DNA from 2 places in the Nocardioides pantholopis genome. Region 1 is predicted to be linked to the other one. Evidence: predicted binding sites of a transcription regulator. Region 1 holds the regulator's gene; the other holds the start of a gene.
What was found. The regulator LexA, encoded in region 1, represses DNA repair genes until DNA is damaged. The targets are predictions, from matches to a motif close to TCGAACANNTGTTCGA.
Positions count from the first base shown of each region.

Region 2: EBO35_RS16475 (alpha-ketoglutarate-dependent dioxygenase AlkB) is a predicted target of LexA. The motif match lies at 4,474-4,489, and genes of this name have one in related genera.

Region 1 is NZ_CP033324.1:631,067-638,369, forward strand. Features, by position in the region: gene EBO35_RS02965 (Gfo/Idh/MocA family protein) at 1-525, shown strand, start outside; gene EBO35_RS02970 (sugar phosphate isomerase/epimerase family protein) at 548-1,555, shown strand; gene EBO35_RS02975 (sugar phosphate isomerase/epimerase family protein) at 1,609-2,583, shown strand; gene EBO35_RS02980 (ATP-dependent DNA helicase) at 2,641-4,617, shown strand; gene lexA (transcriptional repressor LexA) at 4,682-5,404, opposite strand; gene EBO35_RS02990 (serine hydrolase) at 5,616-6,524, opposite strand; gene EBO35_RS02995 (hypothetical protein) at 6,521-7,225, opposite strand; partial or broken gene EBO35_RS20345 (helix-turn-helix domain-containing protein) at 7,241-7,303, opposite strand, start outside.
Region 2 is NZ_CP033324.1:3,424,086-3,431,388, forward strand. Features, by position in the region: gene EBO35_RS16455 (hypothetical protein) at 1-322, shown strand, start outside; gene EBO35_RS16460 (GntR family transcriptional regulator) at 335-1,054, opposite strand; gene EBO35_RS16465 (ABC transporter permease) at 1,125-3,671, opposite strand; gene EBO35_RS16470 (ABC transporter ATP-binding protein) at 3,668-4,405, opposite strand; gene EBO35_RS16475 (alpha-ketoglutarate-dependent dioxygenase AlkB) at 4,510-5,127, shown strand; gene EBO35_RS16480 (LapA family protein) at 5,185-5,568, shown strand; gene EBO35_RS19565 (hypothetical protein) at 5,577-5,723, opposite strand; gene EBO35_RS16485 (SRPBCC family protein) at 5,774-6,511, opposite strand; gene EBO35_RS16490 (FAD binding domain-containing protein) at 6,511-7,303, opposite strand, start outside.

The DNA.
Region 1 (7,303 bases):
CTCGACACCTTCGTCAAGGAGCGGCCGCTGCTCGCGGCCGGCGGGGTGGGGCTGTCCGGGACGGCGGCGGCCGAGCGGGGCCCGGTCACCGTGGACGACGCGGCCGCGTTCGTCGCCCGGTTCGCCGGTGGCGCCCTCGGGGTCTTCGAGGCGACCAGGTTCGCCACCGGCCGGAAGAACGCCATCCGGGTCGAGCTCAACGGGTCCCGCGGCAGCCTTGCCTTCGACTTCGAGGACATGAACGTGCTCACGTTCTACGACGCCGAGGAGCCCGCCGAGACCGCCGGCTTCCGGCGGATCCTGGTCACCGAGGCCGCGCACCCCTACGTGGCGGCCTGGTGGCCGCCCGGCCACGGCCTGGGCTACGAGCACGCCTTCACCCACCAGGTCGTCGACCTGGTCCGGGCCCTCGGGGCGGGCGTCGACCCCGACCCGACGTTCGCCGACGGCCTCCAGGTCCAGCGCGTGCTCGCCGCCGTGGAGACCAGCTCCGACACCCGGCGCTGGCAGGAGATCCCGGCCTAGCGCCGGGCAGGAAGGAACCACGATGCCCCGCCCGATCACGCTGTTCACCGGCCAGTGGGCCGACCTGCCCTTCGACGAGGTGGCCCGGCTCGCCTCCGAGTGGGGGTACGACGGCCTGGAGATCGCCTGCTGGGGCGACCACCTCGACCCGTGGCTCGCCGCCGAGGACGACGGCTACGTGCGCGCGAAGCTCGACGTCCTGGAGAAGTACGGCCTGCGGGTCTTCGCGATCTCCAACCACCTCAAGGGCCAGGCGGTCTGCGACGACCCGATCGACGCCCGCCACCAGGCGATGCTGCCGGCCCGGATCTGGGGCGACGGCGACGCCGAGGGGGTGCGCCAGCGGGCGGCGGAGGAGATGCGGATGACGGCGCGGGCCGCGCAGCGGCTCGGGGTGGACACGGTCGTGGGGTTCACCGGCTCCTCGATCTGGAAGTACGTCGCGATGTTCCCGCCGGCGACCGAGGAGATGGTGGCCGCCGGGTACCGCGACTTCGCCGACCGGTGGCACCCGATCCTCGACGTCTTCGACGAGTGCGGCGTCCGGTTCGCCCACGAGGTGCACCCTTCGGAGATCGCCTACGACTACTGGACCACCCACGCGGCGATGGAGGCGATCGGGCACCGCCCGGCGTTCGGGCTGAACTGGGACCCCAGCCACTTCGTCTGGCAGGACCTGGACCCGGTCGGCTTCCTGTGGGACTTCCGGGACCGGATCTACCACGTCGACTGCAAGGACGCGAAGCGCCAGACCGGCAACGGCCGCAACGGGCGGCTGGGCTCGCACCTGCCGTGGGCCGATCCGCGCCGGGGCTGGGACTTCGTCTCCACCGGCCACGGCGACGTGCCCTGGGAGCAGTGCTTCCGGATGCTGAACACGATCGGCTACGCCGGCCCGATCTCCGTGGAGTGGGAGGACGCCGGCATGGACCGGCTGGTCGGCGCCCCCGAGGCGCTCGCGCTGGTGCGCCGCCTCGCCTTCGACGCCCCCGCGGCGGCCTTCGACGCGGCGTTCGCCACCGACGACTGACCCACCGCCCGGGCCGCCCGGCCCGGGGGACCACTGCGGGAAGGACGAGGATCATGTGCTTCGGTCACGACGGCGAGGGCGCGCTGCGCCGGTCACTGGAGGAGAAGGGCGCGAGCCGGCGGACGCTGTTCCGCGGGGCGGCGCTGGGAGCGGCGGGCGTGGCAGCGGTCGGGTCGGGGCTGGTGCAGCCGGCCGCCGCCGGCGACCGGCACCCCGGACCGGACCGGCACGGCCAGCACGGGCGGCGCCGCGGCGTACCCCACGACCGGGTCAGCATCCAGCTCTACACGCTGCGCGCCGCCCTCGGCGGGGACCCGGGCTTCGACGTGGTGCTGGAGCGGCTCGCCCAGTACGGCTACGAGCGGGTGGAGCTGGCCGGCTACTACGGCCGCACGGCCGCCGCGCTGCGGGACTTCCTCGACGGGCTCGGGATCCGGGCGACGTCGAGCCACGACGGCATCAGCGCGGACCGCACCGCGCTGCGGACCAAGCTGGAGAACGCCGTGACGCTCGGGCAGCGCTACGTCGTCGTGCCCTACCTCGCGTCGAGCAGCCTGGCCGACTGGCAGCGCTGGGCCGACCAGATGAACGCGGAGGCGCAGCTGGCCAGGCGGTACGGCCTGCGCTACGGCTACCACAACCACGCCCACGAGTTCACGACCGACCTGGGCGGCGGCGTGACGCCGTGGGAGGTGCTCACCGAGCGGCTCGACCCGCGCCTGGTCCACCTCGAGGTCGACCTGTACTGGGCCTACACCGGCGGCGTCGGGGTGGGGGCGGCGGACCCGGACCGGTTCGCGATCGACGTGGTCCGGCAGGCCCCGCAGCGGGTGCTCCAGTTCCACGTCAAGGACCGCGACGCCGCGACCGGCGACATGGCCGACCTCGGGACCGGGGTCATCGACTTCCCGCGGATCTTCGGGGCGCACCGGGTCGAGGAGTACATCGTCGAGAACGACACCCCCGACGTCACGCCGCTCACCAGCGCCGCCGTCGGGCACCTCTACCTCGACCACGTGCGCTGGTGATCACTCCCCTGTGAGTCCGGGCGGCCGGCGGGGGGTGGTCACGGTTAGGGTTCTGCGGTGCCTGAGACCCCCCGTGTGACCGAGCTGCTCGCCACCGCGGTCTCCGCGCTGGGCGGCCAGGAGCGGGCCGGCCAGGTCCAGATGGCCCAGGAGGTCGCGGCGGCGATGGCCGACGAGCGGCACCTGCTGGTCCAGGCCGGCACCGGCACCGGCAAGTCCCTGGGCTACCTCGTCCCGAGCCTGCTGCACGGGGAGCGGGTCGTCGTCGCGACGGCCACGCTCGCCCTGCAGCACCAGCTGGTCGAGCGCGACCTGCCCCGGCTCACCGAGGCGCTAGCCGGGCACCGCGGCGTCGACACGTCGTACGCCGTGCTCAAGGGCCGCTCCAACTACGCCTGCCTGCACCGCGTCCGCGAGGGCGTCCCCGACGACCAGGGCGCGCTGGTGCAGATGCCCGAGGGCTCGATGGGCGCGAAGATCCTCGAGCTGCGCGCCTGGGCGGAGAAGGAGGCCGAGGACGCCGGCAGCGGCGAGCGCGACAACGCGCCGCGCCACACCGACCGGGAGTGGCGCCAGGTCAGCGTCAACCACCGCGAGTGCCTCGGCGCGGCCAAGTGCCCCTTCGGCCAGGAGTGCTTCGCCGAGCTGGCCAAGGAGAAGGCGCACCGCTCGCACCTGGTCGTCACCAACCACTCGCTGCTGGCCATCGACGCCATCGAGGGCGTGCCGATGATCCCCGACTACGACGTCGTGGTCATCGACGAGGCCCACGAGCTGACCGCCCGGGTCACCCAGGCCGCCACCGACGAGCTGTGGGCAGCGGAGGTCGAGCGGGCCGCGCGGCGCTCCCAGCGCCACGTCGACGGCAGCGAGGCCGACGACCTCGCCGACGCCGCGGACGCCCTGCGCGCCGCGGTCGCCGAGGGGCGCCCGGGTCGGTTCGAGACCATCCCGGCCGATCTCCACGACGCGCTGGTGCTGGTCCGCGACGCCGCGCGCGCCTGCATCTCGGCGTACCCCAAGGGCGACAAGGACGGCGACCCCGACCCCGGCCGCACCCAGGCCCGCGGCTCCGTGCAGGAGGTCTTCACGACCGCCGAGCGGATGGCGGCCGCCTCCGAGCACGACGTGCTGTGGCTCAACGAGGGCACCGAGCGGATGCCGCCGCGGCTGTGTGTGGCGCCGCTGCAGGTGTGGGGGCAGATGCGCGACAAGCTGCTCACCGAGAAGACAGTCGTGTTCACCTCCGCGACCCTGATGCTCGGCGGCGACTTCAGCTCGGTCGCCACGAGCGTGGGTCTGAAGCCGTCCGAGCGGGTCCTCGACGGCGGCACCCCGAGCGGGGAGGGCCTGCACTGGCGGGGCATCGACGTCGGATCGCCGTTCGACTACGGCCAGCAGGGCATCCTCTACGTCGCCCGGCACCTGCCGCCGCCGGGTCGCGACGGTCTCGGTGCGGCCCAGCTCGACGAGATCGCCGAGCTCATCGACGCCGCCGACGGCCGGACCCTGGGGCTGTTCTCCTCCCGCCGGGCGGCCGAGGCTGCCGCTGAGGCGATCCGCGAGCGGCTGCCGCACCTGACCACGCTCGCGCAGGGCGACGCCCAGCTGCCCGAGCTGGCCCGGCAGTTCGTGGAGGACCCGCACACCTGCCTGTTCGGCACGCTCTCGCTGTGGCAGGGGCTCGACGTCCCCGGCGACACCTGCCAGCTCGTGCTCATCGACCGGATCCCGTTCCCGCGCCCCGACGACCCGCTGATGTCGGCGCGCCAGAAGGCCGCCGACAAGGCCGGCGGCAACGGCTTCATGCAGGTCGCCGCCACTCACGCGGCCCTGCTGATGGCGCAGGGCGCCGGCCGCCTGATCCGCACCACCACCGACCGCGGGGTCGTGGCGGTGCTCGACCCGCGCCTGGCCACCGCCCGGTACGGCGGCTTCCTCAAGGCCAGCCTGCCGACGATGTGGACCACCAGCGACCCGGCGATCGTGCGCCAGGCGCTGCAGCGCCTGAGCGCGACCGCGAAGACGGGCTGAGCCGCACGCACGAGCGCCCCCGCCCGGCCGGAGCCGGAACGGGGGCGCGTTAGGTGCGCGAGGGTCAGAGGCTGCGCAGCACCGCGGTGACCTTGCCGAGGATGGTCGCGTGGGTGCCGTCGATCGGCTGGTACGCCTCGTTGTGGGGGAGCAGCCAGACCTGGCCGTCCTTGCGCTGGAAGGTCTTCACGGTGGCCTCGCCGTCGATCATCGCGGCCACGATCTCGCCGTTCTCGCAGGTGGGCTGCTGGCGGATCACGACGTAGTCGCCGTTGCAGATGGCCGCGTCGACCATCGAGTCGCCGGAGACCTCGAGCAGGAAGAGCTGGCCGTCGCCGACGAGCTGGCGGGGCAGCGGGAAGACGTCCTCGACCCGCTCCTCGGCCAGGATCGGGCCGCCGGCGGCGATCCGGCCCACGACGGGGACGTAGGTGGCCTCCGGCCGGGTGTCGCCGACGCCGGTCTCGTCCACGCCGCTGTCGTCGGCCGAGGACATCGCCCGGCGCGCCGCCATCACCTCGGGGAGGAAGACCTCGAGGGCGCGGGGACGGTTCGGGTCGCGCTTGAGGTAGCCCTTCTCCTCGAGCACCTTCAGCTGGTGGGCCACGCTGGAGGAGCTGGTCAGGCCCACGGCGTTGCCGATCTCGCGCATGCTCGGCGGATAGCCGCGCTTCTCGATGCAGTCCTTGATGTGGGCCAGCACCCGCTGCTGGCGCGGAGTCAGGCCGGTGGCGTCGGCGGGCCCGTCGGGGAGCTCGGCGACCGTGTCGCTCTTCTTCCTGGTCATGTGTGCCTTCCCGCAGTGCGTGCCGCGCCCGGGCCACCCGGGTGCGTGTGCCCACGCTAGCCCCGGAGGGCCGCGGGTTCAAACATCTGTTCGAACCGCGTGTCGCGGCCACCCCCCTGCAGCGCGACCCGGCACGCGACGCGCGTGGCCGGGTCCGAACGGCGAAAGCGTCGCCACCGACCGTCCGACCCAAGCGCCGCCCCCAGGACGGTCAGTGACGAAGATGGTCGCGCAGCCGACGGGCGACCCGAGCCATGGTCGCCTCGGCGACGTGCTGGATCCCCGCGGAGACCCGGGAGGCCGTCAGTGCCGCCACGGCGTAGCGGTCGCCGTCGGCGTGCTCGACCACGCCGATCTCATGGCGGTGGTTGAGCAGCGTCCCGGTCTTCGACGACCAGGTGGTCGCGTCGGAAGCGAAGTCGGGCCAGAGTCGCTGTCGCGCCACGACGTGCTGCCCCATGAGCTCGCGGACTCGCGCGGAGACCTCAGGGACGACGGGGCCCGGCGTGGTCCACAGCACCTCGAGCAGGTCGACGCAGGCACGAGCAGTGCCGGAATTGGCGCGGGCGCTGTCCAGCTGGCGCACGCGGTGGCCGCCGCTCGGCGTTCCGCCGTGCGCTGCCAGCGTCTGCGCGAGCTGCGGTGTCTGCACCAAGGCCTCGGCAGGCGTCTCGGTGAGGTCGGAGAGTCGATGACGCAGGGTCAGGTCCGTGATCCCTAGCCCACGGACGTAGTGCGTCACGTGCGCGGGACTCACCAGGTCGAAGAGTGCATCAGCGGCCACGTTGTCGCTCAGGCACGTGCTGAGGTAGACGACGTCTGCGAGCGCGATGGTGGCCGGAAACCGGAACCGGGTGAGCCCCGCCGGTCCGATCTCGCGACTTCCTCGCCCAGCCAGGCGCAGCTGCCTTCCCTCACTCAGCTCGCCCGAGGCAACCCGGTCGAGCACGGCTGCGGCCAACGGCACCTTGACCAACGACGCGAGCGGCACCACGGCGTCGGGATCGATCCCGATCTCCTCCCCGGAGTCGAGATCGCGCACCAGGAACCAGCCGGTGAGGCCGGCGGCGTCCAATTCGGCCCTGAGATCGCGCAGCAGCCGTACGGTGCCCGAGGTCATGGTCGCCCCCCGGGCTGGCTCCCTAGGCCGACGCCCAGCGCTGCAGCGAGCTGGGTGCCGATCGCAGCGCGCAGTCGGGCGGAGTCGCTGGCCATCGCACAGGTCAAGGCATATCCCCGCGTCAGAGGGGGATGCGCCAGTGGCGACCAGGCCAGGTCAAGGCGCCGCGCTTCGTGCTCGGACAGCACGACCAGATCCGTGGAGGCGAGGACGCTCGCCAGCGCAGCTGCCAATGACGTCGTCACCGAGATCTGAGCGACACCGAGCCCGGCGGACTCCGCAGCCGCGAAGAGGGGGTCGCGCAGGTGGGGCACGTCGTCCTCGGGCAGCAGGTGGACGTGCGCAGCCTCGCTGGCCGGGCTCCGGCCGGAGGGTCGTAGCTGGTCGAGGTGGACGCGACCCGGACGGGGAAGGGCGCCGGCCAGTCCGAGCGTCACCGTCCAGTCGCCGTCCGCGCCCGGGACTGCCGCCACCTGGGCCTCCACGCGCCCGCGGGTCAGCAGATCGGCCCGCACCCGCGGCTCGGCCTCGGTGAGCACCAGCTGCATTCCCGCGTCCCTGCTGGCGAGCTCGACAGCGGCCAGCTCTCGTACGTCGCACCCGGTGGGCACGGCCAGGTGGAGTGACCGCAGGCCAGCCTCCTCGACCTCGAGCAGGAGCGTCTCGGAGGCGCGGACCACCTGCCGAGCGGGTTCGAGCACGCGGTGGCCCGCGAGCGTCAGCGCTGGCGACCGGCCCGACCGGTCGAGGAGAGAGACCCCGAGGTGGCGCTCCAGTGC
Region 2 (7,303 bases), 1.2 Mb from region 1:
TGCCAGAGCCCGCGTGCTGGCCGACCTGACGGCTCGTCAGCAGGCGACGCCGGAGGCGGTCAGCGCCCTGGAGGACGCCGTCTCGGCCCGCAAGTGGTGGGCCGAGCAGTGGCCCGAGGGGGCGGCGTACGTCGCGGGGCTGGTCGCCCAGGACGTCCAGGACGCCCTGCTGGAGCGCTCGGGACGGTGGCCGATCTGCCTGAGCTGTCCGGACGCTCCGCAGCACGCGCTCTACATCCAGCCGGACCTCGGCGGCCCCGACCCGGTATGGGTCTGCGAGGAGACCGGGGAGCCGGTGGCGGCCCTGGGCCGGCTGGCCTGAGACCGGACCGGGTCAGTCGCCCTGGCCGAGCTGGACCCACATCGTGAAGCGGTCGCCGCGGTAGACGGTGCGCGAGACCTCGACGACCTTCTCCTCGCTGAGCGCGCGGCGCGAGTGGCGCAGCACCGCGCTGCCGGGTGCGACCTCGAGGAGCGAGGCCTCGTCGGCGTTGGCGACGTCGGCGTTGATCGAGTCCTCGGCCCAGGACGGTCGCAGGCCGCGGGCGTGGAGCGCCTCGTACAGGCTGGTGGGCATGCCGGACTGGAGGAAGCCGGGCAGCAGCACCTCGTTGAGGTAGGCGTCCTCGATGCACATCGGGAGGCCGTCCGCGCGGCGCAGGCGCCGCCAGTGCACGACGGCGTCGCCCTCGGTGAGGTTCAGCGCCCGGGCGACCCCGGGGCCGGCCTGCTCCCGGCGCGCGAGCAGGGTCTGCGACTCCGCGAGCAGGCCGCGGCGAGCCATCTCCTCGGTGTAGCCGATGATCGGGCTGGCGGCCCGCCGGGGACGTGCCACGAACGTGCCGCGCCCGGGGATCCGCTCGAGCAGCCCCTCCCCCACCAGGGCGTCCATCGCCTGGCGGACCGTCATCCGCGCGACCCCGAAGCGCTGCACGAGCTCGCGCTCCGACGGGGTCGCCGAGCCGGGCGCACTGCCCGCCACGAGGGATCGGACGTACTCCCGGACCTGGACGTGCTTGAGGGTCCGGCCGGGATTGACGAGGGTTTCGGGCACGCGCCGACACTAGATGGACTAGACACCCAACGTCACCAGTTTCGTATATTTTCTTTGCATTCGGTGTGTGTTACTCGGTGGCGATCGCCCGCAGCACGTCCAGCCGGGCCGCCCGGCGGGCCGGCAGCACCGCCGCGAGGACCCCGACCACGATCGAGAGCCCCAGGAAGATCGCGAGCTGGCCGACCGGGATGCTGATCACCTCCAGCCCCTCGTCGCGCAGCGCGTACATCAGCGCCACGCCGAAGCCGGTGCCGAGGATCAGGCCGAGCACCGCGCCGAGGAGCGCGATCACGACCGACTCCATCGTGATCATCCGGCGCAGCTGCTGGCGGGAGAGCCCGATGGCCCGCAGCAGGCCGATCTCGCGGGTGCGCTCGATGATCGAGAGCGCCAGCGTGTTCACGATGCCGAGCACCGCGATCACCAGCGCCAGGCCCAGCAGCGCGAAGATCGTCAGCACCAGGTTGTCGATCGGCTCGCGCTGCTCCGCGGCGAACTCCTGCTGGTTCTTGACGGTCACCGCCGGCTGGTCCGCGACGACCTCGTCGAGCCGGTCCTGAACGACGGCCGCGTCGCCGGCGACCCCGCCGACATCGAGGATCAGCGCGTTGTCGCGGTCCTGGAAGCCGGCCGCGACCAGGGTGTCGATGGTGGTGAGGATCGGGGCGAGCACGACCGGGTTGTCCTCGAAGATCCCGGCGACCTCCCAGCTGCGGTCGCCGGTCGGCAGCTCCAGCTCGACGGTGTCGCCGACCTCGAGCCCCTGCTCCTCGGCCCAGGACCGCTGGAGGAACACGGTGTCGTCGGCCAGGTCGTCAGGCGTGCCGCTGACCAGGTCCAGCTCGAGCGTGCCGACCTCGTCGGGGTCGGTGCCCGCGACGGACTGCCGCTCGCCGTCGAGCAGGCCGGCGCCGAACCGCTCCCGGACCACCCGCTGCACGCCCGGCACCTCGGCCATCCGCTCCGCAACGGCCGGCGAGAACGGCGCCCCGAGGGCGCTGCTGACCACGAAGTCGCCGACGAAGCTCTCCTCGATCGCGGCGTCCACGCTCGCCTTCGCCGAGGCCCCGATGATCGCCATCGTGCAGGCGAGCGTGAGCCCGATCATCAGGGCCGACGCGGTGGCGGTGGTGCGTCGCGGGTTGCGCAGGGAGTTCTGGCCGGCGAGGTTGCCGACCGCACCGGCCACCCGGGCGAAGACCGCACGGACCGCGACCAGCAGCGGCCTGCTCAGCACCGGGCTGGCCGCGCTCACGCCCAGCAGCACCGCCAGCACCCCCGCCCCGATCCACCAGCCGGCGCGGGGCACGTCGACGAAGAGCCCGAGCGCCAGCACCGCCAGGCCGGCCGCCGCCAGGGCGCAGCCGAGCACGAACCGCCGGCGCAGCGAGGTCTCGGGCAGCGCCACGTCGTCGCGCAGCGCCTGCACCGGGGCGATCCGGCCGGTGCGCCGGGCCGGGAGCCACGCGGCCGCCGTCGTCACGACGATCCCGACGGCGTACGACGCCAGGACGGTGCGGGGGGCGAGCACCAGCGGCTGCCCGGACAGGTCGAGGCCGAAGGAGCCGACGACCGCGGTGATGCCGATGGCCAGCAGCACCCCCAGCCCCAGCCCCAGGGTGGCGCCGACCAGGCCGAGCACGACGGCCTCGAGGAGCACCGACCAGGTGACCTGGCGCCGGGAGGCGCCCAGGGCCCGGAACAGGGCCAGCTCGCGGCCGCGCTGGGCGACCAGGATCGAGAACGTGTTGACGATCAGGAACGAGCCCACGACCAGCGCGATCCCGGCGAAGATCAGCAGGAACGTGGTCAGGAACGAGACCGCCTCGAGCAGGTCGCTGGCCGACTCGTCGGCGGCCTTCTCGCCGGTGACCGCCTCGATCTCGTCGGGCAGCACCTCCCGGGCCTGGGCGGCGAGCTCCGACTGGCTGACGCCGGGCTCCGCCGTCACCCACACGTCGGTGAAGGCGTCCTGCCCGTCGAGGAACAGCTCCTGGGCGGTGCGGGTGTCGAAGAGGGCCAGCGTCGCCCCGTTGAGCGAGCCGCCCTCGGGGAAGCCCGCCAGGCCGACCAGGGTCGCGGCCAGGTCGCTCTGCTCGGTGCCGGTCGTGATCGGGACCTCGTCGCCGATCTCGTAGCCGGCCCGCTCGGCGGTGCTCTCGTCGAGCACGACCTCGTCGCCGGTCCGCGGCGCCGCGCCCTCGACGATCGCCAGGCCCAGCAGCCCGCCGGCGGCCGGGGCCCCGGTCCAGTTGCTGCCCAGCGCGGGCGGGCCCAGGCCGCCGACCAGCTTGCCGTCGCGATCCACGACGTACACGCCGTCGGCGTTCACGTTGCCGTCGGCCCGCGCCGCGTCCGGGAGCGCGGCGAGCTCGTCGACGAGGTCGGCCGGCACGGTCTGGGTGGAGATGAAGCCGTCCACGGTCTGGCCGCCGGTGGGGCGGACCACGACGTCCCCCACTGTCGCGTCGAACAGCGCGGTGAGGCTGCGGTTCAGGGTGTCGGAGAACATTAGCGACCCCGCCACGAACGCCACCCCGAGCACGATCGCGAACGTGCTCATCAGCAGGCGCAGCTTGCGCCCGAGCAGGCTCTTGAGCGCGGCGCGGATCACGCGGCACCCGGGTCGCTCATCCGGGCCAGGATCTCCAGCACCTGCTCGCGGGTCGGGTCGCGGACCTCGTCGACGATCCGGCCGTCGGCGAGGAAGACCACCCGGTCGGTGTACGCCGCCGCGATCGGATCGTGGGTGACCATCACGATGGTCTGCCCGTTGTCGGCGCTGCGCCGCAGCAGCTCGAGCACCTCGGCGCCCGAGCGGGAGTCGAGGTTGCCGGTGGGCTCGTCGGCGAAGACGATCCGCGGCCGGCTCACCAGCGCCCGGGCGACCGCGACCCGCTGCTGCTGGCCCCCGGAGAGCTGGTTGGGCTTGTGGTCGAGCCGGTCGCCGAGAGCGACCGTCTCGATGACGGCGTCGTACCACTCCGGGTCGGGCCGGCGGCCGGCGATCGACAGGGGCAGGAGGATGTTCTCCCGGGCGGTCAGCGTGGGCACCAGGTTGAAGGACTGGAAGACGAAGCCGATCTCGTCGCGGCGCAGCCGGGTCAGCGCCTTGTCCTTGAGCGTGCTCAGGTCCTGGTCCCCGATCAGGACCTGCCCCGAGTCCGCGGTGTCCAGCGCCGCGCAGCAGTGCATCAGCGTGGACTTGCCCGACCCGCTGGGCCCCATGACCGCCGTGAACTCGCGGGCTCCGATGTCGAGCGACACGTCGTCGAGGGCGCGCACCATCGCGTCACCGGTCCCGTAGGTCTTGGTCAGGGAGCGCACCCGCGCCGCAATCTGGCTCACGTGGACACGATGGCGCGTCGGGACCCGCGGCGCCACCGCGAACCGGCGGGCCTCACCCGAACGAGGGGTCGAACAGATGTTCGATACGGTGCTACCGTGGCTCCATGGACTTCCAGGGGATGCTCTTCGAGGCGCCGGCCTCGGGGCTGCGCACCTTCGCCGGGATCGAGCGTCGCGTGCTGACCCGCGGCGCCTGGGTCGACGTGCTGCGCAGCTGGGTGCCGCAGGCCGACGACGTCTTCGCGACCCTCGTGCGCGACGTGCCGTGGCGCGCCGAGCGGCGGGAGATGTACGACCGGGTCGTCGACGTGCCGCGGCTGCTGCACACCTACGGCCTGGGCGAGGCGCTGCCGCACGTCGTGCTCGAGGAGGCGCGCGACGCGCTCAGCGAGCACTACCTGCCCGAGCTCGGTGAGCCGTTCCGCACCGCCGGATGCTGCTACTACCGCGACGGCCGGGACAGCGTCGCCTGGCACGGCGACACGATCGGCCGCGGGCGCAGCGAGGACACCATGGTCGCGATCGTCTCCTTCGGCGATCCGCGGCGCCTCCAGCTGCGGCCCCGAGCCGGCGATGGCGAGTCGATCTCGATCGAGATGGGCCACGGCGACCTCGTGGTCATGGGCGGCTCCTGCCAGCGCACCTGGGAGCACGCCGTGCCGAAGGTCGCCTCCGCCGGACCGCGGATCTCGGTGCAGTTCCGACCGTTGAACGTGTTCTGAGGCCCGGCCCCGCGGGCGCTCGGGTGTGCCGGGACCTCCCGTCGGGCACCGGGAGCCATGAGTGAGCCCACCCCCACGACGCCCGGTCCGGCCAGCCCGGACCCGACGACGGAACCCACCGAGCCGACGACCGCGCCGGCTCCCGCACCCGCGGACCGGGCCTCACGCCGGGCCCGCCGCGAGGACGACCCGCTGCGCGGCTCCCGCACCAGCGGCGTCTGGTTCGGCGTCATCATCGCCGCGATCGTGCTCATCCTGTTGGTGATCTTCATCGTGCAGAACACCCAGTCGGTCCGGGTCTCCTACTTCGGCTGGGACGGCGAGGCGCCGCTCTCGGTGTCGCTGCTCGTCGCGGCGGTCGCCGGCATGGTGCTGGCGATCATCGCGGCGTCGCTGCGGATCCTGCAGCTGCGCCGCCGGGTCCGCCGCAACCGGAGCTGAGACCCGACTCAGACGTCCGGCTGAGAGGCCGGTCCCGCGTCCTGGTCCTCGTCCTCGGCAGGGGCCTCCTCCGCCGCGGCGCCGTCGGGCTGCGAGGCCGGCTCGGCGTCCTGGTCGTGGGTGCCGTCGGGGTTCTCGCCGGGCTGCTGGCTCATGGGTCCTCCTGGATCCGGTGGGACACCCCGGTGCCCCGCGAGCGGCCGCCCTAACGGCCCCGGCGGCGGCTCTGCGCACCCCGCCGGCGCCCGCGGTGCTCGCGGCGTCGGCGGCGCAGGAGCCATCCGGCCAGGAGCACGCCACCGAGGACCGCCGCCGCCCGGGCGCCGTACGCCCGGGCCAGGGCAGGTGCCGCGGCGGCCCCCAGGTCCAGGGTGTCGCTCTCGCGCCGGTGCGAGGCGGGGGCTGCCTCCTCCGCGACAGGCGGAACGGGTGGCGGGGCCGGCGGCCCCAGGTTGCCGGGCGGCGGCTCGACGGCCGGCTGCACCGCCGCCGCCGGCACCCCGCCGGAGAGCCGCTGCTCCAGGCAGGCCACGAACTGGCCCAGCAGCTTGTCCGAGACGTCCTGCATGACGCCCCGCCCGAACTGGGCGGGCTTCCCGGTCACGGCCAGGTCGGTGACCACCTCGACGTCGGTGCCCTTGCCGCCCGGTGTCATGGTGAGCGTGACGGTGGCACCGGCGGTGCCGTTGCCGCGCTTGTCCTTGCCGCGGGCCTCGACCACGAACCGGTGCTGGACCTCGTCCTTCTCCACGAACGTGCCGGAGCCGGTGTAGACGAGCGCGATCGGGCCCAGCTTGACCTTCACCGAGCCGGTGAACGTGTCGTCCTCCACCGAGGTGACCGTGGCACCCGGGAAGCACTCGGCGACCGCGGCGATGTCGTTGAAGTGCGCCCAGGTCACCGCGGGCGGCGTCGGGACCGAGAAGCGGTGCTGGAGGTCCATCAGGCCCCCGCGGCGGCCAGCACCGCCCGACGGGTGAGCACGCCCGCCAGGTGCCGGCGGTAGTCCGCCTCGCCGTTGAGGTCCGAGGGCGGGTCCGTGCCCTCCGCCGCCAGCTGCGCCGCCACGCGTACGGCGTCCTCGGTGGGCGGCTGCCCGGCCAGGGCATCCTCGACGGCGCGGGCCCGCAAAGGGGTCGACCCCATGTTGGTCAGCCCGACCCGCGCCTCGGCGATGACGCCGCCCTCGAGCCGCACGGTCGCGGCGACCGCGACGATCGGCCACTGGTGCGCGACCCGGACGAACTTCTCGTAGCGGGCGCCCCAGCCGGGATGCTTCGGCAGCCGGACCTCGGTGAGGATCTCGTCCTCGCCGATCGCGGTCTCGAACAGGCCGAGGAAGAAGTCCTCCGCCTGCACGGTCCGGGTGCCACCGGGACCGGCCACCACGAACTCGGCTCCGAGCGCCAGGGTCGGGGCGCCGAGGTCGCCGGCCGGGTCGGCGTGGGCCAGCGCGCCGCCGAAGGTGCCCCGGTGCCGGATCTGGGCGTCGGCCAGGTGCTCGACGGCCTTGGTGACGAGCCCGGCGTACTGGGCCACGAGCGGGTGCGAGCCGACGACGGAGTGCGGGGTCATCGCGCCGACGACGATCGAGTCGCCGTCGTCGCGGACGCCGCGCAGCCCCTCGATCCGGCGCAGGTCGATCACCAGCTCCGGGGCGTTGAGCCGCATCCGCAGCACCGGCAGCAGGCTCTGCCCGCCGGCCATGATCTTGGCCTCGTCACCGTGCTCGGTG